4 regions of the Halomonas sp. CKK8 genome follow, and region 2 is predicted to be linked to each of the others. Evidence: riboswitches for the same ligand, from Rfam matches in the RefSeq annotation. Region 2 holds a riboswitch; each other region holds the start of a gene.
What was found. A riboswitch is a leader RNA that binds a small molecule or an ion and turns the genes downstream of it on or off. The one in region 2 is predicted to bind thiamine pyrophosphate.
Positions count from the first base shown of each region.

Region 1: another riboswitch for thiamine pyrophosphate. It lies ahead of thiO (glycine oxidase ThiO); the one in region 2 lies ahead of P8934_RS02800 (sodium:solute symporter).
Region 3: another riboswitch for thiamine pyrophosphate. It lies ahead of thiM (hydroxyethylthiazole kinase); the one in region 2 lies ahead of P8934_RS02800 (sodium:solute symporter).
Region 4: another riboswitch for thiamine pyrophosphate. It lies ahead of tenA (thiaminase II); the one in region 2 lies ahead of P8934_RS02800 (sodium:solute symporter).

Region 1 is NZ_CP121193.1:1,722,036-1,726,966, forward strand. It holds gene P8934_RS08295 (zinc-binding dehydrogenase) at 1-207, opposite strand, end outside; gene P8934_RS08300 (thiazole synthase) at 342-1,145, opposite strand; gene thiS (sulfur carrier protein ThiS) at 1,145-1,354, opposite strand; gene thiO (glycine oxidase ThiO) at 1,351-2,448, opposite strand; TPP riboswitch at 2,512-2,634, opposite strand; gene P8934_RS08315 (hypothetical protein) at 2,708-3,013, opposite strand; gene argF (ornithine carbamoyltransferase) at 3,135-4,055, opposite strand; gene grxD (Grx4 family monothiol glutaredoxin) at 4,247-4,600, shown strand; gene rnt (ribonuclease T) at 4,702-4,931, opposite strand, start outside.
Region 2 is NZ_CP121193.1:576,205-581,135, reverse strand. It holds partial or broken gene P8934_RS02800 (sodium:solute symporter) at 1-1,219, opposite strand, end outside; TPP riboswitch at 1,209-1,328, opposite strand; gene P8934_RS02795 (ATP-dependent zinc protease) at 1,615-2,178, shown strand; gene P8934_RS02790 (DegQ family serine endoprotease) at 2,246-3,664, shown strand; gene P8934_RS02785 (hypothetical protein) at 4,087-4,761, shown strand; gene P8934_RS02780 (HNH endonuclease) at 4,758-4,931, opposite strand, start outside.
Region 3 is NZ_CP121193.1:3,712,893-3,717,823, forward strand. It holds gene P8934_RS17570 (DUF3413 domain-containing protein) at 1-736, opposite strand, end outside; gene P8934_RS17575 (hypothetical protein) at 921-1,199, shown strand; gene P8934_RS17580 (glycosyltransferase) at 1,404-2,192, shown strand; TPP riboswitch at 2,236-2,336, shown strand; gene thiM (hydroxyethylthiazole kinase) at 2,375-3,181, shown strand; gene thiE (thiamine phosphate synthase) at 3,171-3,794, shown strand; gene P8934_RS17595 (cytochrome b/b6 domain-containing protein) at 3,861-4,436, opposite strand; gene P8934_RS17600 (PepSY domain-containing protein) at 4,451-4,729, opposite strand; gene P8934_RS17605 (DMT family transporter) at 4,886-4,931, opposite strand, start outside.
Region 4 is NZ_CP121193.1:2,815,238-2,820,168, forward strand. It holds gene P8934_RS13320 (CDP-alcohol phosphatidyltransferase family protein) at 1-101, shown strand, start outside; gene P8934_RS13325 (YceI family protein) at 118-744, shown strand; TPP riboswitch at 806-929, shown strand; gene tenA (thiaminase II) at 1,003-1,671, shown strand; TPP riboswitch at 1,758-1,869, shown strand; gene thiC (phosphomethylpyrimidine synthase ThiC) at 1,949-3,853, shown strand; gene P8934_RS13340 (porin family protein) at 3,947-4,450, opposite strand; gene P8934_RS13345 (acetate kinase) at 4,706-4,931, shown strand, end outside.

The sequences.
Region 1 (4,931 bases), 1.1 Mb from region 2:
GGTCGGCTCCCCGCCCATGGCAAAGGAGGTCACCTCGCCCTTCTTCACCGGGTAGAGCCCCTCGCGGGCCTTGCGGTCGGTGTTGTTCTTGGCGGTGGCCGTGACCCTCACCAGCACCTCGCCGGGCCCCGGCCGTGGGGTCGGCACGTCGTCACGGTAGACCAGTTTGTCGACGTCACCATGCCCGGTCAGCAGCATGGCGGCCATGGTGTCGGGAAGGGTCTCGCTGCTCACTGGGTGCCTCCTCTCGTCTGGGGGGATCGACTCGGGCAGACGATAGCAGACTTCCCCGTCCCGACGTCATCCCCCCGGCGGCGCGTGCGGAGGGAAGCGGCGCCAGGTCAGCCGCCGTCGCGATGCCAGAAGGGCTGCCCCACCGTCGGCGTGCTGGGGCTGGCGGTCTGGCGCTGCTGCATCAGCCCGGCCAGGTAGGCCTTGCGGCCGGCGCGGATGGCCTCGGCGAAGGCCTCGGCCATCAGCGCCGGGCGATGGGCGCGGGCTACGGCGGTATTGAGCAGCACGCCGTCGAAGCCCATCTCCATGGCCTCGGCAGCCTGGGATGGGGCGCCCAGGCCGGCATCGATGATCAGCGGCACGTCCAGGCGCCGGCGCAGGGTCTCGAGGGCATAGCGGTTCATCAGCCCGCGACCGGTGCCGATGGGCGAGCCCCAGGGCATCAGCGCCTGGCAGCCGGCATCGCGCAGGCGCTGGCAGAGCACCAGGTCGTCGGTGCAGTAGGGCAGTACCTTGAAGCCCTGGTCGAACAGTTCCCTTGCCGCCTCCAGCAGGCCGAAGGGGTCCGGCTGCAGGTTGTAGTCGTCGCCGATCACCTCGAGCTTGATCCAGGGCGTGTCGAAGAGCTCGCGGGACATCTGCGCGAGGGTGATCGCCTCCCGGGCCGAGCGGCAGCCGGCGGTGTTGGGCAGCAGCCGGCAGCCGCTGTCGCGCAGGATCTGCCAGAAGGCGTCGCCGTCGCCGGCGGCGGGGTTCTGACGGCGCAGGCCCAGGGTGACCATCTCGCAGCCGGCGGCCCGGATGGCCTCCTGCATCACGGTGGGCGAGGGGTAGAGGGCGGTGCCGAGCAGGAAGCGGCTGGCGAAGGCCTCGTCATACAGCGTCAGGGTATCGTCGTGCAGCGCGTCCATCAGCCACCTCCCACCGGGGCCACGATATCGATGCGGTCGTCGTCCTGCAGGACCCGTCCGGCGTAGGCGGAGCGGGGCACGAACTCGCCATTGACAGCCACGGCGACGCGGCGGTCGGCGTAGTGCCACGCCTGCAGGGCGTCCGTGAGCGGCGTGCCGGCGGGAAGGCGGACGGCCTCGTCGTTGAGGCGCAGAGTGATCTCGTTCATGCAGCATTCTCCTGCGGCGGGCGTGCCGCCAGAGTGTCGGCGAAGGGCCGTTCGCCGTGGCCGCGGATCCCGGCCAGCAGGTGGCAGACCACGGCCGGGGCCAGCAGGTAGCCGTGCCGGAACAGGCCGTTGGCGGTGACCAGCCCCTCCCGGTGGGTGACATGGGGCAGGTTGTCGAGGAAGGCGGGGCGCAGGTTGACCCCCTGCTCCAGGATGCGCGCCTCGGCGAAGGCCGGGGACAGGGTATAGAGGGCGCTGCCCAGCTCCAGCGAGGACTGCAGCGACACCGGCGAGCGGTCCTCGCTCTCGATCTGGGTGGCGCCGATGACGAAGCGATGCCCCGGCTTGGGGACCACATAGAGCTGGTAGCGGGGATGCATCAGCCGTACCGGGCGCGAGAGCCGGATCTCGTCGGTCTGCACGTGCAGGGTCTCGCCGCGCACGCCGCGCAGGCTAGGGTGACGCGGCCGGGCGCCCGTGCCGCGACAGTCGATGACCAGATCGAAGCCCCGGCGGCCGTCGGCGGTGATGACCTCGCCGGGGAAGGTTTCCACCGGGCAGTGGGCGCGGCACTCCCCGCCCAGGGCGCGAATCTCGTCGAGCAGGCGGGTGAGCAGGGCCCGGTTGTCCAGGTGGGCCTCGTCCGGCAGGTAGAGGCCCTGCTGGAAGCCGGGGGCCAGGTCGGGCTCCAGCCGGTGGATCTCTCGGGCGTCGAGGGGCTGGCAGGGGGCGTTGCCGCCCAGCGCGTGGTCGAGGTCGCGGCGGAACTGGGTGAGCTCGCCCAGGTCCTGAGGGTGCGCCACCATCAGGCTGCCGTGCTGCTGCCACAGCGATGAGGCGTCGAGGGCCTGGAGCCACCGCGGCCACTGGGTCAGGGCGAAACGGCCCATGTCATGGACGCAGCGCTCGGAGACGGCCGTCTCGCAGAGCGGCGCGACCATGCCGGCGGCGGTCCAGGCGGCAGCCGGTGGGGCGTCCAGGTCCCCGGCGTCATAGAGGGTGACGGCGTGACCGTCGGCGAGCAGTTGCCAGGCGACCAGGCGCCCCAGCAGGCCGGCCCCGGCGACGGCGACGTGATCGGTGGTGGTTGTCAAGATAGCGGCCATCCAGCAGGAGACATGGCTGACCAGGCGGGAAGGCGACAGGGGGCAGGCAGGCGTGACATGCCGCTTGTTCCCTCCGCAGGCATCAACCTGATCAGGTTCAACGGGTTCGGCCGTACCGATCTCAGCCCCCGTGCACGGCTTGCTGCGCGTACCGGGGCTCCCCGACAAGTCCTGCCAACTTAACCAAAGATGCCCGGGCACGCAATCTCGTCGCGTGCCCGGGCATCGAGGGAGCATCCTGTCCGGTTCAGGCGCAGTCGGCGGCCCCCTCGCCGAACATGTCGAACAGCAGCTCGCGGCCGAGGTCGGTCAGCACGAAGCGCTGCTGGTCGTTCCAGGTGGCCGCCCGGCTGGTCTCGAGGACGTGCTGGCAGGGTGCCCAGTCGCGGTCGGCTTCGCCGAGTGCCTCGAGGGCGTGGCGGTCGAGGCCGCGGTGGGGAACGGTGACCGTCTCGAGGACGTGCCCCTGGCGATAGAGCAGGGCGGCCATGTTGGAGAGGCACTGGCGCAGGCTGCGCTGCATGCCGGTGGTGCTGGGGGTGTCATGTCTCATGCTGCCGCATCTCCTGAAGGATTCTGCTGCAGCGCATTATACATGCGACGAAGGTCGATGTCATACCAAGGTCTAAGATGCCCCCGCCCGGGAATCCTGCCCGCCGGGCGGGGCGCGTCCCTCAGCCCTCCACGCGTCCCAGCAGCAGGAACTCGATCAGCGCCTTCTGGGCATGCAGGCGATTGCCGGCCTCCTGCCAGACCACGGCGCGCGGGTCATCGAGCAGGGTCGTGCTGATCTCCTCGCCGCGGTGGGCGGGCAGGCAGTGCAGGAAGAGCACGTCGTCCTTCGCCCGGTCGAGCATCGCCTCGCTCACCTGGAAGCCGGCGAAATCGGCCTGGCGCCTGGCCTGCTCCTCTTCCTGGCCCATGGAGGCCCAGACGTCGGTGGTCACCAGGTCGGCTTCCGCCACGGCCTGCTGGGGATCGCGCACGATAGTCACCCGCTCGCCGGCAGCCGCCAGGATGCCCTGGCGTGGCTCGTAGCCTTCCGGACAGCAGATGCGCAGCTGGAAGTCGAACTGCCGGGCGGCGTTGATCCAGGAGTGGCACATGTTGTTGCCATCACCGATCCACACCGCGGTACGGCCCTTCACGCTGCCGCGCAGCTCGGTCCAGGTCATCACGTCGGCGAGCAGCTGGCAGGGGTGGTAGTCGTCGGTGAGGGCGTTGATCACCGGCACCGTGCTGGCGGCGGCATACGTCTCCAGGCCCTCGTGGGAGAAGGTGCGGATCATCACCGCATCGACCATCTCCGAGAGCACCCGTGCGGTATCGCCGATGGGTTCGCCGCGGCCGAGCTGGGTGTCGCGGGGCGAGAGGAACAGCGCATGGCCGCCGAACTGCGCCATGGCGGTCTCGAAGGAGACCCGGGTGCGGGTCGAGGACTTCTCGAAGATCATCGCCAGGGTGCGGTTGGCGAAGGGCGTGTAGGTTGGCCCGTGGGTCTTCAGGCCGTTCTTGATCGAGATGGCGCGCTGGATCAGGTAGCGCAGCTCGTCCGGACCGAGGTCAAGCAGGGTGAGGAAATGGCGGGTGGCCATGGTGTCGCTCCACGGGAAAAAACGACCATCCTAGCCAGCCCACAGGGGATGCGCAACGCGACCGTCATCAGTAGAATGGCCCTCATCCACAAGGCCGACCAGCATACTCGGGTATTGCCCGGGCGCCTGACGGCCACGGTCAATCGAGGCCCGGTTCGCCGGGGCCCGGACACACGAGAAAGGGAGACGTCATGAGCACCACCGTCGAGAACATCCAGCGCCAGATCGGCGAGAACCCCATCCTGATCTACATGAAGGGCACCCCCCAGCTGCCGCAGTGCGGTTTCTCCGCCCAGACCGTCCAGGCCCTGATGGCCTGCGGCGAGCGCTTCGCCTTCGTCAACGTCCTGGACAACCCGGACATACGTGCCGAGCTGCCCAAGGTGGCCAACTGGCCGACCTTCCCGCAGTTGTGGGTCGAGGGTGAACTGGTCGGCGGCTGCGACATCGTGGTCGAGATGCACCAGACCGGCGAGCTGGAAAAGCTGGTGAAGGCCGCGGCCTCCCGTGCCCAGACCGAGGAGCCGGGCGACGAGAAGCAGTAAACGCCGGGCGTCAAGCGCCGAGCTACAAGCAACCCCCGGAGGTCTCGGCCTTCGGGGGTTGCTTGTTGACGAGATCATCACACGCCTCTGGCCGCTTGGCGCTACTCCTCCAGCCCCTGCTCCTTCTGGGCCAGGGCCCAGCCGCCCAGGTCCTTGTAGCGGTTGACCATCGCACAGAACAGCTCGGCGGTGCGCTCGGTGTCGTAGCGTGCCGAGTGGGCGGCACTGTTGTCGAACTCGATGCCCGCGGCGCGGCAGGCCCTGGCCAGTACGGTCTGGCCATAGACCAGGCCGCCGAGCGAGGCCGTGTCGAAGCTCGAGAAGGGGTGGA
Region 2 (4,931 bases):
ATGGCGCCGACCATGCCTGCCACGCCGCCGGCCACCGCGGCCAGGGGGCTCATCCGCGACCAGAGGCCCAGCAGCACCGGCACCACGATGGCCGCACAGAGCAGGTCGGCGATCAGGAAAAGCCGCAGCACCGAGAGCCCCTGCAGCGCTATGCCCACCACCGGCACCATCAGCGCCACCGTGACCCAGCGTGCCGCGCCGAGGGAGAGCCCGCGCCGGCCGGAACCTGCCACCACCAGCGAGGCGAGGCCGTTCTGCAGGGTATCCACGCTGGAGGCGACCAGGGTCACCGCCAGCACCAGCGCCGGCAGGGCCAGCCAGCCCGGCGCCTCGGCGAGCAGCGCGAAGAAGGGGATCGGCGGCTCGCCCAGCGCCACGCCGGCCATGGCCGCCAGCATGCCGAGGCCGCCGACCACCATGACCACCAGCACGGTGATGCCGCCGCCCAGCCAGGCGCCGCGACCCAGGGCGCGGTCGTCGCGCGCCGCCCAGACGCGCTGCCAGTAGCCCTGATGGAAGAGGTTGGCCGCGGTGACCGCGATCACCAGGGTCAGCGCCACGGCGAGGGCGCTGCCGGTGGGGATCGACGGCAGTGCGGCGTCCACCGGCATCGCGGGCAGGCGCATCAGCGCCACGCTACCGACCAGGGCCAGCAGCGCGATCAGTAGCCAGGCCTGCCAGCGGTCGGTGGCGAGGCTCGCCCTCAGGCCGCCCACCGCCGTGTAGAGCAGCGTGGAGACCGCCACGCCGATGACCACCAGCGCCGGCGGCACCTCCGAGAGCAGCGCGGTGATGGCACCGATGGCCGTCAACTCCGCCGCCAGGAAGCAGGCCATATACAGCACCGAGACCAGCGACACCCAGCGCCGTACCCCGGCGCCATAGCAGGCCTCGGCGAACTCGCCGATGCTGCGCCCTCGGGCAGGTGGCGGCGGATCGCCGGGCCATAGAGCCCGAGCACGATGAACGGCAGCGCCGAGCCGATGGCATAGCCGGCCAGCGCCAGCGGGCCGACGAAGGCCCCGATCTCGGGGGGCGCGAAGAGGATCCAGGCCCCCATCCCGGAGGCCAGGAAGGAGAGGCCCAGCGACTGGGCCCCCTGGGAGTTGCGCGCGGTGACATAGTCGTCGAGGGGGCCATCGGCCCGGCGGGCCCGGAGGCCCAGGAAGGCAAAGCACAGCAGCGCCGCGCCGAGCACGGCAGACGTCAGGTAGGGCATGTCGCACTTCCTCCGCCGGTATGAACCGGATCAGGTTCCAGGGTCAGCGCCATGCGCTCTCTCAGCCTCGGCCGACGCTCTCGGCAACGGGACTCCCCTGGCGACAAGTGAATGGATTGTGGGATCGCGCCTCGCATCGTGGCCTGGCGGGCCGATAGCGGCGGGATCGAGGGACATCATAGCGCCGCCCTCCCCTGGCGACCACCCGGGCCCGATTCCCGTGGGCATGCCGGCGGCACCGGGCAAGCGGCCCCGGAGGTCTCGCGCGAGGGACGCCTCTCGGCGATGACGGAACTCCGTTTCCTCGATGACGGTCGCAGGGCGAGTCCATGGATCATGGACGCATTGCCATTCGCATCACCGACATCATCCACGTGTAGTCAGGGAGGAAACGCATGCACAGATCGATCCGAGGAACACTGCTGGCCTTGCTCGGCGCCGGGCTGCTGGGGAGTGCCGCCCAGGCAGCCGAACCCGACACCTATGGCTGGGTCGAGAAGGGCACCATCGAGCCCTGGGGCACGGAGGTCAAGGTGAAGCTGGACACCGGTGCCCTGACGTCGTCGATGCAGGCCGAGGAGATCGAGGCCTTCGAGCGCGACGGCGAGGACTGGGTGCGATTCACTACCGAGCTGGAGGACGAGGCGACGAACGAAGTCGTCTCGAAGACCTTCGAGCGGCCGGTGTTTCGCGACCTGCGGGTGAGAGGTGCCGGCGGGGTGGAGAGCCGGCCCGTGGTGCTGATGACGCTCTGCATGGGGGAGACGCTTCGCGAGGAGCAGTTCAGCCTGGAGGATCGCGACGACATGAATTACCCGGTATTGCTCGGGCGACGCACGATCCAGGACCTGGGCAGTGTCGAGACGACCGGCACCTTCATGCATGAGCCCGAATGCAACGATGATTCGCCCCTCAAGTCACACTCCGGGAAGGAATATGACGAGGATATCGGCGTATGACGGGCCCCGCCGGGGCTATCGCCGCCGATCATGACGCCAGACACCCGATGCCACACAGGAGCCCATCGTGAAAGTCAAGACACGCACGCTTTCCTGGCTAATGCTGCTGGGACTTCTCCTTGTCGCTTCACAGCCCGCGCTGGCGCAACAGCGCCTGCCGGACTTCACCCAACTGGTGGAGGACGCCGCCCCGTCGGTGGTCAATATCTCGACATCCCGGACGGTCGAGCGACAGGCACCCCCCACCGGCCAGTTCGGTGGCCAGGAGATACCCGAGATCTTTCGGCACTTCTTCGGTGACCGCATCCCCATGCCCCCCGGCGGCGGCCGTGGCCAGGGCAACCAGGAGCGCCGCTCGCTGGGCTCGGGGTTCATCTTCGATGAAGACGGCTACATCATGACCAATGCCCATGTGGTCAAGGAGGCCGACGAGATCCTGGTGCGCCTCAACGACCGGCGCGAACTCGAGGCCGAACTGGTGGGTAGCGATGACAAGACCGATGTCGCCGTGCTCAAGGTCGATGCCGACGACCTTCCCACCCTCGACATGGGCGAATCGGGAGACCTTGAAGTGGGCCAGTGGGTCGCCGCCATCGGCTCCCCCTTCGGCTTCGATCACTCCGTGACGGCCGGCATCATCAGTGCCATCAACCGCACCCTGCCCCAGGACGTGTATGTGCCCTTCATCCAGACCGACGTGGCCATCAACCCGGGCAACTCCGGTGGGCCGCTGTTCAACCTGGAAGGGGAGGTGATCGGCGTCAACTCCCAGATCCTGACGCGCAGCGGCGGGTACATGGGGCTCTCCTTCGCCATCCCGATCGATGTGGCCATGGATGTCGCCGACCAACTGCGCAACGAGGGGTACGTCAGCCGCGGCTGGCTCGGCGTCCGGATCCAGCCGGTTTCCCGAGACCTGGCAAGCTCCTTCGGACTGGAACAGGCCGAAGGCGCCCTGATCGCGGACCTGGCCCCCGACGGCCCGGCGGCCGAAGGCGGGCTCCAGGCGGGCGACATCATCCTGGAAGCCAATGGCCAGGAGGTCGACCACTCCACCACGCTGCCCAGGCTGATCGGCGGCGTGGCCCCCGGCGAGGAGGTCGAGCTGCTGGTGCTGCGTGAAGGCGAGCGGCAATCGATCACCGTGGCGGTTGGCGAGTGGCCGGACGCGGGTGCCGACCAGGCCGGCAACGAGAGCGAACCGGCACGCCTCGGCATTGCGGCACAGCCCTTGAGCGACGCCGAGCGCCAACAGCTCGGACTCGACCATGGCGTGCGCATCGCCGATATCGATCCCGCCGGACGCGCGGCAGCCGCCGGGATCCGCCCGGGCGATGTGCTGGTGAGCATCGGGCAGCAGCAGGTGGAAAGCCCGGAACAGCTGGCCGATATCGTCGCCGAGCTGCCGGAAGGCCAGGCCATCCCGGTGCGGCTCTACCGTGACGGCAACTCCTACTTCGTGGCCTTGAGTCTCGGGGGTAACTGACCCCAGAGCTCACTCATCGCCATGACTCAGCGCCCCGGTGGTAATGCCGCCGGGGCGCTTTACTGTGCAAGTCGAGTACGACATGCGCATGTCTTCCACGGATCCACCCGGGCCAGGAGTCCGTGGATCTGGCAGGTCTTCTGCATCAACAGATGGGCCAGTGCTTCCCTTTGGCAGGCATCGGCGAACTCGCTAATGCTACCCCCGGCCAGGTGGCGGCGGATCATAGACCCCCAGCACGATGAAAGGCAGCGCCGAGTCGATGCCACAGCCGGCCAGCGCCAGCGGGACTCCCCTGGCAACAAGTGAATGAATTGAGGGATCGCGCCTCAATCCTGGGCTGGAATGGCCGATAGAGATGAGATCAAGGGGCATCAGAGCGTCGCCCCATCCCGAGGAACACCGCCGAGCCGGAGCGCCCCATGCCCTTCACCGAAGCCAAGGAACACGCCCCCGGTCGACTTCACGAGATCTTCGTCGACCCCTACAGCGCCTTCGACAACGCCGCCACCGAGCGCCTGCTCCACCTGCGCGTGGGCATCGAGGCGCTGGTAATGGCGCCGATGCGGGAAGGCCAGCTGCGGCTGAGGGTCATCCACGGCTGGGAGAACGGCGGCTTCGAGCCCGCTGACCTGAAACACAGCGAACATGCTCTCGCCTCGCCCGAGGACCTGGAGCGAGTCGTCGAGGTCTACCGGCGCGCAATGCAGGCGCTCGAGCCCCTGCCCTCGGCCGACGCCTCGCTGCTCGCCGAGCCCCTGGCGCAGGCCATCGCCGCCGCCGAGGCCAGTGGCCAGGCGCTCGATGAGGAGACCCGCACCATCCCCGCCCGGTGGCCTGCCTTCCCTCGCGGCCTCGAGCTCTACACCTTCTTCAAGGTCTACCACCGCCTCGTCTACGGCGAGGACGACCCCTACCGCTCGATCCGCTGCAGTACCCCGCAGGGCAAGTGCGAGATCCACGAGTTCCATCTGGAGGAGGCCGAATTCGCCGTCATCGCCCCCGCCGGGGGCGAGCCGGGAGACAGCCTCCTCGTGCTGCACGAGAGCCAGTTGGAGCCGATGCTCAAGTTGCTGGAAGACAGCGGCGACGGTTAACGGCGGAAACACTCCCGATAGTGCCAGGCAAGATACTCGCGATTCGGAAAGGCAAGCTCACCCAGGCTCAAGCGCTGGCCGTTGAGGTCATGAAGCTGCGACTTGAGCTGGCCGTTGGGAGCCACATCAGCCAACTCAGGCGAGATGCGTATCCGATCCCTGGCATCGAT
Region 3 (4,931 bases), 850 kb from region 2:
CCGGCGACGAGCAGCTCAGCGGTGCGGTGGGGTAATCCAGGTCTTGGGCCTTGCCCTGCGCCGCCTCCAGCTCCTCCCGGTCACGCACCGCCTGGGGGTCGACCCAGCCCCGCTTGACGAAGAAACGCTTGGCGGTGGCGGGATAGAAGAGCGGCACATGGCGGGTCATGCCGGTGATGTCGCGGTCGTAGTGGGCGTCGGCCCAGGCATGCCAGCCGTGCACCCCGAGCAGGGCCAGCAGGCTGATGGCCAGCACCGGCAATACCGGCCGCGACGGCGGGCGCCGCCGGAGCCAGGCCCCCAGGGCCCCCTGCAGCCCCAGCATCGCCAGCACGCCGCCGATGGCCAGGCTCCAGGTGACCCACGAGAAGCGGAAGACGTCGCCGCCGGCGTTGACCAGCAGGTCGAGGATGAAGCCGCTCAGGTGGAAGCGGTACTGGGCATAGACGAAGGTATCCAGCAGCAGCACCAGCTGAAGCAGGCCGGCCCACAGGGTGGTGAGCAGCCACAACCAGGGGGCGCGAAGCAGCGGCGTCAGCAGCAGCAACGGCAGGGCGCCCAGCCACACCAACAGCGCGATATGGCCGAGGAACACCAGCAGCAGATAGCCCCACTGCTCGGCGCCCTCGGGGGCGATATAGGGGAGGTAGGGCAGACTAATCAGCCAGGCGAGCAGCAGGTTGGCCAGGGACCAGGCGCCCAGCCAGCGCCAGCGCTCGAGAAGGGTTGCGAGCATGCGAAGGTCACGATCCTGAATGGGCCGGCACACCATTTCGGCGAGCGACCTGTCGGTGGGTAGGGAGGGGAGAAAGGCGCCGGAGGCGGCGCCGTCACACTCTGGTCATGCTACCTTAAGAAATCCTTAAGGAAAGGGCGACACAGTAAGGTGTTGCTGACAGGACCCGACACGAGGCGACACCATGAACCGGAGCGCGACGATAGTACTCGATACCACGCCCGCCACCGGGAACCGTGCCATCCTGCCGCTGATGCTCGCCGGCCTGGCGCTGCTGGCGCTGAACGTGCTGGCCGCCGTCTGGGAGCCCATCGCGTTTCCGCTGGGGCTGGTCACGCTCGGCACCATGGCACTCGCCCTGTTCTGCCCGAGCCGCTGGCAGGGGGAGGACGACATGGATACCCTCAACAGCCTGGTACTGGCCAGCCTGATCACCCTGGTTGGCTTCCAGGTGATGGGCTGAGGCAAGCGTCAGGCGTCACAACATGCGGACAGCACGCGAAGAGACTGCGGCAGGACACTGCGCCGCATGGCATGCGGCCACGCAGGAAGGTGCCTCCGACCAGCAGGTCGCCAGGTGGGTGTTGCGCTTGCTCCGGATGACGGTAACGATACGCAGCGCAACGCCTCAGGAATTCGCGCTGGCCCCAACCCGACAGGCACCCCCATGAATCCACTGCATAGAGTGATGGCGAGTCGTCTGATCAAGCTTGCTGCCAACCTGCTCAAGCTTGCATGTTACGCCTTTCATTTCGCCTTCCCCGACAAGCGTTTTACCCTACCGACCAGGGCCGGCCCCTGGATTCGTAGCCGGCACCCGGCCGCCATTCCCCGGATCCTCTGGCAGACCAACTTCACCGACCGCGTGACCCTGCCGGTCTACCTGAACTACCTGTTCAACCGTTGCATGGCACCCGGCTTCGAGTATCGCTTCATGATCACCGAAGCTCGAGCCGACTTCATCAGGCAGCACTATTCCGGACGCATCTACAGGAACTACTCCCGACTGCGAATCGGTGCGGCCCAGGCAGACTTCTGGCGTGTCCTGGTACTGCAGGCTCATGGCGGTGTCTATCTGGATATCGACGCCCACCTGACCTGGCCGTTAGGCCGCCTGCTCGGGCCCGACCGATCGTCACTGTTCATCCGCACCAAGCGCGAAAGCCTCAACAACTTTTTCATCGCCAGTGCCCCGAACAGCCCGCACCTGAAGGCGGTCATCCAGGCGATCGACACCAATATCGAGGAAAATACGATCAAGGGCGTCTTCGACATGACAGGCCCCGGCGTCTTCAACCGGGTACTGGATGTCCACCGACTGGACACGGTGCTCTATCGCTACGCCTGTATCCAAGGCAGCTTCACCAATGAGCACTTCCAGTACCTCGACAAGCCACAGGGGAAATGGACCCGCGAACAGAAGCACGCCTCCGTGGTCCGCGAAGATAGCCCTTGACCCCACCGGCTTTACAGGCGCGTGGCCGGTATGGATAGTGGACACCTGACGACAGGGGCGCCGCGGCGACATCGCCACGGCTGAGACGCACCCTCGGAACCTGACCCGGATAATGCCGGCGTAGGGAGTCGTGCGATCCCGGACCTGCCGCCGCGCCGCACCTCCCGCGCCGGGGAGGCCCCATGCTTGCCATCGATCCCGCCGCGCACCTAGCCCGGGTGCGCGAGACCAGCCCGCTGGTCCACAACATCACCAACCATGTGGCCATGAACAGCATGGCCAACGTGCTGCTGGCCATCGGCGCCTCGCCGGCCATGGTCCATGCCCGTGAGGAGGCCGCCGAGTTCACCGCGCTGGCCGGCGCCCTGACGATCAACATCGGCACCCTCTCGCCCCACTGGGTCGAGGCCATGGAGGCCTCCGCCCTGGCCGTCGGGGAGACGGGGCGGCCCTGGGTGCTGGACCCGGTGGCGGTGGGCGCCACGCGCTATCGCCGCGAGACCGGCGCGCGACTGCTGGCGCTCGCGCCGGACGTGATCCGTGGCAACGCCTCGGAGATCATCGCCCTGGCGGGGCAGGCCGGCGGCGGACGCGGCGTGGACAGCACCGACCCGGCCGAGGCGGCCCGCGACGCCGCCACCCGGCTGGCCCGCCAGACGGATGGGGTGGTCGCGGTGACCGGCGAGGTGGACCTGGTCACCGATGGCCGGCGCCTCGCCCGCCTCGAGGGCGGCCACCCGCTGATGCCCCGGGTCACCACCCTCGGCTGCGCGCTGACCGGTGTGGTGGCGGCCTTCCTGGCCGGCGCCGAGGACCCCTTCGAGGCGACGGTGGCGGCGCTGGCCTGCTACGCCGTGGCCGGGGAGCTGGCCGGCGAGGCGGCGCGTGGCCCCGGCAGCTTCGCGGTGGCCTTCCTCGATGCCCTCTATCACCTGGATGGCGAGGTGCTGGCCGCACGGGCCCGCCTGGAGGTGGACCATGCGCCTTGACCTCTCCCTGTATCTCGTCACCGACCGCGGTCTCTGCGCAGCGCATGGCCTGGTGGAGACCGTGATGGCGGCGGTGCGCGGCGGGGTGACGGTGGTGCAGCTGCGCGACAAGCACGCCTCTGATGCCGAATTGGTCGACCAGGCACGCCGCCTCAAGGCCGCGCTTTCCGGCAGCGGTGTGCCGCTGATCATCAATGACCGGCTGGAGGTGGCGCTCGCAGCCGGCGCCGACGGCCTGCACATCGGCCAGGACGACGGCGACGTGGCCCGGGCTCGCGCGGCGCTCGGCCCGGAGGCGATCCTCGGGCTCTCGGTCCAGACCCATGACCAGCTCGCCCGCCTCGACCCCAAGGCGCTGGACTACCTGGGGCTGGGCCCGGTTTTCGCCACCCCCAGCAAGCAAGACCATGCCACACCGCTCGGCTTCGAGGGGCTGGCCGCCCTGGTGGCCGCCAGCCCCCTGCCCAGCGTGGCCATCGGCGGCCTCAAGGCCGAGCACGTGGCCTCGACGCGCCAGGCCGGCGCCGAGGGCCTGGCGGTGATCTCGGCGATCTGCGGCACCCCCGACCCCGAGGCTGCGGCAAGCGCCTTCGCCAGCCAGTCACCACGCTAGCCACAAATAAGCCACAAAAATGCCGTCACCACCCGGCGGGTGGCGACGGCATGTCCGGGGGCGGGGTCAGGCGTCCGAGTGCCGCCTTCCAGGGGGCCGACGATATCCGTGCAGCATGCCGGCGATCAGGTTGTCGCGTCGCTTGCGGCTCTCGACGAGTGCGCCAAGCACATGCAGCGGTATCAGGAAGAGGATGGCGTTGGCCATCAGCTCGTGGGCCTCCTCGACCCACTCGACGCCCCAGAAGCGATCCGTCTCCTCCATCATGTAGCCAGTGGTGCCCAGCCCCAGCAACAGGGCCAGCAGCGTCAACATCATCACGGCCCCCAGCGGGGTATGGGTGATGCCAGGCGGCGGCGCGCCGGCCCCGCCGCCCTTCTCGGCCAGTGGCCCAAGCGACATCCGGAGTCGCCGGGGTGTCGGCCAGAAGCTGCGCCAGCGCGCCGGCCAGGGGCCGACGAAGCCCCACAGGATACGCACGCCGACCAGCGCCACCACGCCATAGCCGATCCACTGATGGGGGCCCTCACCCTCCTCGGTGAGGAAGTAGTTGGCCAGGAAGCCGGCCACCAGTGACCAGTGGACGATCCTGACCAGCGGGTCCCAGACACGGACTCGCGTCCCCCTCGCGTTGCCGGTCATGGCATGGCCTCCGCTCAGTCGACTTCCTGCTTGACGATCTCGCCGTTGACCGGATTGAAGTAGATCTCGACCCGACGCTCCTGATCGTCCCAGCCGTAGATCTCGTAGCAGCTGCCATCGGTGGTCTTGAACTCCTTGACCTTGTAGCCCATGTCGGCGATCTGCTGCTTCATCTCATCCTCGCTCATCCAGTCGTTCTGCGGAGCGTCGGTGCAGGTCGGCCCGGCCAGGGCAGTGAGGCTTGCCGCCAGCAGACTGGAGGCAACGATTCCTTTGACGAGGGTGTGCTTCATGCTTGAACTCCGAGAAGACAGTGGCGGATAGCCGCCTGCCCTGAGGCCGGCGGCACCTTCCGACGACTACCGCCGGTAGGCAACAGGGCCATGTTCGGGGTCTGAGCTTAAGTGGGGCTTAAGAGCACATTGCCCCTGACATCCATCGAGGGGGACTCAGGAGGTCGGCCGGCGCTTCAGGGTGGTGCGCCGCTCGTGGTAG
Region 4 (4,931 bases), 1.8 Mb from region 2:
TGTTCGGCCTGACCTGGTCGTTCCTCGTCGATATCCGCTGGCTGTATCGCCATGCCGCGGCAAGACCTCCAGAGGACTATCGAGCCGGCAGCCACTCATGAACCGAAGGACACCCTGATGCCTGTGTCTCATCCTCACACCCCGGCCCCACGCGCCTCCCTGACGCTCGCCACGGGGCTTGCCCTGGCGCTGGGCATGCTCTCGACGCAGAGCGCCAGTGCCGAGCCACGCACCTACGAGATCGACCCCGAGCACTTCTCCATCGGCTTTCTGACCGAACACGTCGGCTACGCGGACACGCTCGGCATGTTCCTGGAGGGCCAGGGCGAGTTCGTCTACGACGAGCAGACTCGACAGCTGCACTCCGGAACGGTCGAGATCGCCACCGACAGCGTGTTCACCAATCACGAGGAGCGCGACAACCACCTGCGCAGCGGCGACTTCCTCGACGCCAGCCGTCACGCGACGATCGTCTTCGAGGCCACCGGCTTCGAGGCACACAGCGACAGCGAGGGCATCCTGGAAGGCGAGTTGACCCTGCTCGGCGAGACCCGCCCCGTGACCCTGGCGGTCACGCTCAACAAGGCCGAGGCCTATCCCTTCGGCCACGGGCAGCACACCCTGGGACTGTCGGCACGCACGACCATCAACCGCAGCGACTGGGGGATGACCTACGGGGTCGACAACGGCCTGGTCGGCGACGAGGTGGAACTGATCCTCGAGCTGGAGGCGATCAGGCAATAGCCGATCCCGCCAGGAAGAAATAGGCGGGCTGGCAAGACACGGCCAGCCTGCTAGACTGGCCCGACGCTTGACGGGGTGCCGGTGAATCCGGCTGAGATGGCGCAGGGTGTCGAGAGACGCCGAGCGCTGGTCCCGTGGAACCTGATCCGGCTCATACCGGCGTAGGAATCAAGCGGTGAGCCAGCGCCGACTCGGCGCCGCTGTCCGGCCACCCCTCCCTCGCCCATGCTCCGGATCGATACCGCTACCGGAGGCAAGATGGGCTACCGCTTCAGTGATCTCACCACCGCCTGCCAGGACGACTGGCGCGCCTATATCGAGCACCCGTTCGTATGCGGCCTGGGCGACGCCACCCTCGACGAGCGCGCCTTCCGCCACTACCTGCAGCAGGACTACCTCTTCCTGATACACTTCGCCCGCGCCTATGCGCTGGCCGGCTACAAGAGTCGCACCCTGGAGGACCTGCGCCAGGCCCACGAGGGGCTCAGGGCGATCCTCGACGTGGAGCTCGACCTGCACGTGGGCTACTGCCGGGAATGGGGCATCAGCGAGGCCGACCTCGCCGCCCTGCCCGAGGCCCGCGCGACCCTCGCCTACACCCGCTACGTGCTCGACACCGGCCACCGCGGCGACCTGCTCGACCTGCACGTGGCGCTGGCCCCCTGCCTGGTGGGCTACGGCGAGATCGCCAACTGGTTGAATGCCCAGTCCTTCACCGTGCGAGGCGACGCCAACCCCTATGACGCCTGGATCGCCATGTACGAGAGCGACGACTTCCAGGCCGCCATGCATGCCGAGCTCGAGTGGCTCGATACCCGCCTGGCGGAGGTGACACCGCGCCGCTTCGCGGAGCTCTGCAGCGTGTTCCGCGATGCCACGCGACTGGAGATCGACTTCTGGCAGATGGGGCTGGAGCTCGCCAGCTGAGGCACTGGCCCCCATTGCCACCCGCCCGCTGGATCTGGTCATGCCAGCGGGCAGCACCACACTGGTGACCGAAAGGTCGCCCGACCACTCGCTTGACGGGGTGCCGTTGAAGACGGCTGAGATCATGCGCATTCGAGCATGGATCCCGTTGAACCTGAACTGGCTAGGACCAGCGTAGGGATCAAGCGACAGGCCGTGTGCCCCCTGACGCCGCAGCCCCTGTCCTTCCCGCCTGTGTCCTCCCTGACAAGACCCCGACAATCCAAGGGAGAACACCATGAGCAAGACCGCCCACTTCCTCGCCGAGACCGCCCGCGTCGACGCGGCCGCCGTCCAGCCGTTGCCCGGCTCGCGCAAGGTCTACGTCGAGGGCTCGCGCCCGGACATCCGCGTGCCCTTCCGCGAGATATCGCTCTCGCCCACCAGGACCTCCGGCGCCGATGAGCAGAACCCGCCGCTGCTGGTCTACGACACCTCCGGCCCCTACACCGACCCGGATGCCGAGGTCGACCTGCGAAAGGGCCTGCCCGAGCTGCGCCGCGCCTGGATCGAGGCGCGCGACGACACCGAGTTCCTCGATGGGCCCAGCTCCGAGTACGGCCGGCGCCGCGCCAATGACCCCACGCTCGCCCAGTTGCGCTTCGACCTGACCCGCTCGCCGCGGCGCGCCAAGGAGGGCCACAACGTCACCCAGCTCCATTATGCCCGCCAGGGGATCATCACCCCGGAGATGGAATTTATCGCCATCCGGGAAAATCAGCGTCGACAAGCCCTGGGAACCGAGGAGGTCGAGCGTATCCTCGGCCACCAGCACCCGGGCCAGGGCTTCGGCGCCAAGCTCCCCGAGGAAATCACCCCGGAGTTCGTCCGCCAGGAAGTGGCAGCCGGCCGGGCCATCATCCCCTGCAACATCAACCACCCGGAATCCGAGCCGATGATCATCGGCCGCAATTTCCTGGTGAAGATCAACGGCAACCTGGGCAACTCGGCGGTGACCTCCTCCATCGAGGACGAGGTCGACAAGATGACCTGGGGCATCCGCTGGGGCTCGGACACCGTCATGGACCTCTCCACCGGGCAGAACATCCACGAGACCCGCGAGTGGATCATTCGCAACGCCCCGGTGCCGATCGGCACCGTGCCGATCTACCAGGCGCTGGAGAAGGTGAACGGCGTCGCCGAGGACCTGACCTGGGAGGTGTTCCGCGACACCCTGATCGAGCAGGCCGAGCAGGGCGTGGACTACTTCACCATCCATGCCGGCGTGCTGCTGCGCTATGTGCCGCTGACCGCCAAGCGGGTCACCGGCATCGTCTCCCGGGGCGGCTCGATCATGGCCAAGTGGTGCCTCTTCCATCACCGGGAGAGCTTCCTCTACACCCACTTCGAGGAGATCTGCGAGATCTGCCAGCGCTACGACGTGGCCTTCTCGCTGGGCGACGGCCTGCGCCCGGGCTCGGTGGCCGACGCCAACGACGCGGCCCAGTTCGCCGAACTCGAGACCCTGGGCGAGCTGACCAGGATCGCCTGGCAGCACGACGTCCAGGTGATGATCGAGGGGCCGGGCCACGTGCCCATGCACCTGATCAAGGAGAACATGGACAAGCAGCTCGCCGAGTGCGACGAGGCGCCCTTCTACACCCTGGGGCCGCTGACCACCGACATCGCCCCGGGCTATGACCACATCACCTCCGGCATCGGCGCGGCGATGATCGGCTGGTACGGCTGCGCCATGCTCTGCTACGTCACGCCCAAGGAGCACCTGGGGCTGCCCAACAAGGACGACGTCAAGACCGGCATCATCACCTACAAGATCGCCGCCCACGCCGCGGACCTGGCCAAGGGTCATCCGGCAGCCCAGCGCCGTGACAACGCCCTCTCCAAGGCGCGCTTCGAGTTCCGCTGGGAGGACCAGTTCAACCTGGGGCTCGACCCGGACACCGCCCGCGAGTACCACGACGAAACCCTGCCCAAGGACTCGGCCAAGGTGGCGCACTTCTGCTCCATGTGTGGGCCGAAGTTCTGCTCGATGAAGATCAGCCAGGAGGTCCGCGATTCGGTCTTCAAGGGCAGGGCCAAGGACAAGGGCCTCGATGGCGACCGTGACGCCGTGATGCAGGGCATGGAGGAACAGGCCGAGAAGTTCCGGGAACAGGGGGCGGAGCTCTACCGGGAGGTCTGACCGCCGCCGGCCCACCCACCATGCAACGCGCCCCCGCCGGTCTCACGGCGGGGGCGCGTTGCATGGTCTAGCGGTGTGGGACCCGCCGTCAGATCAGAAGCGGAACGTCACCCCGACGCTGGCGGCGTCGAAGGTGTAGTTCGACTCATCCAGGTAGCGCATGTAGTCGGCGCCCACGGCGAGGTTATGCGTCACGTCGAACTCACCGCCGGCGCCGTAGGAGAAGCCGCTCTCGGTATCCGCGTCGAAGTCCACCTCGGTGAAACCCGCCAGGCCATAGAGGCGGAATTCCGGGGCGATCGGCAGGACCCCCTTGGCATAGGCGCCGGCCAGGTAATCCAGCTCGGCCGGGCCGTCGGAGCCGCCGGTACCGAGATGGCCCTCGAGACCGAAATAGTCGTTGAATGCCACGCCACCGCGCAGGCGCAGGCCGGTGCTGTCGAAGTTGCCACGTCCGTCGGGGTCGAGCTCCCAGAACATGACGTCGCCACCGAGGTACGGGCTCGGCTGGTAGTTCATCGGGCTGCCCTGGGCATGGGCAGTGGCCCCGGCCAGCAGCAAAGCGGCGGAAACGGCGGAAATCGTGATGGTCTTCATGGTGAACCTCCCAGTTAGGAAACAGTGTTTCCCTATGCAAGGATCATTCTGGTACAGCCTAGACGAAAGTGCAAGATGTTCCGCTCCCGACGCCCCGCCGGAAGCGATGCGGACGACAGGGTGTCCGGCGTCAAGCGGCCGGGGTCACTGCATTCCGCACTGCAACATGCTAGATTCGCCCTGCCCGAGGCCACTCGCCAGGCAACCCCCTGGCCACACCGCACGCGCCCCCGATACCCCAGAACAGGATGCGCCATGAACGACCCGGTACTGGTAATCAACTGCGGCTCCTCGTCGATCAAGTACGCCCTCGTTCCCGCGGCTCCCGACCAGCCTCGCCTGGCCGGCCTGGCCGAGCGGCTGGGCGGGGTGGATGCGCGCCTCACGGGCATAGACGGCACCGGCCGTGAGTTCTCATGCCCCCTGCACGGCGCCGACCACGCCGAGGCCATGGCGGCCATCCTCGAGCGCCTCGAAGGAC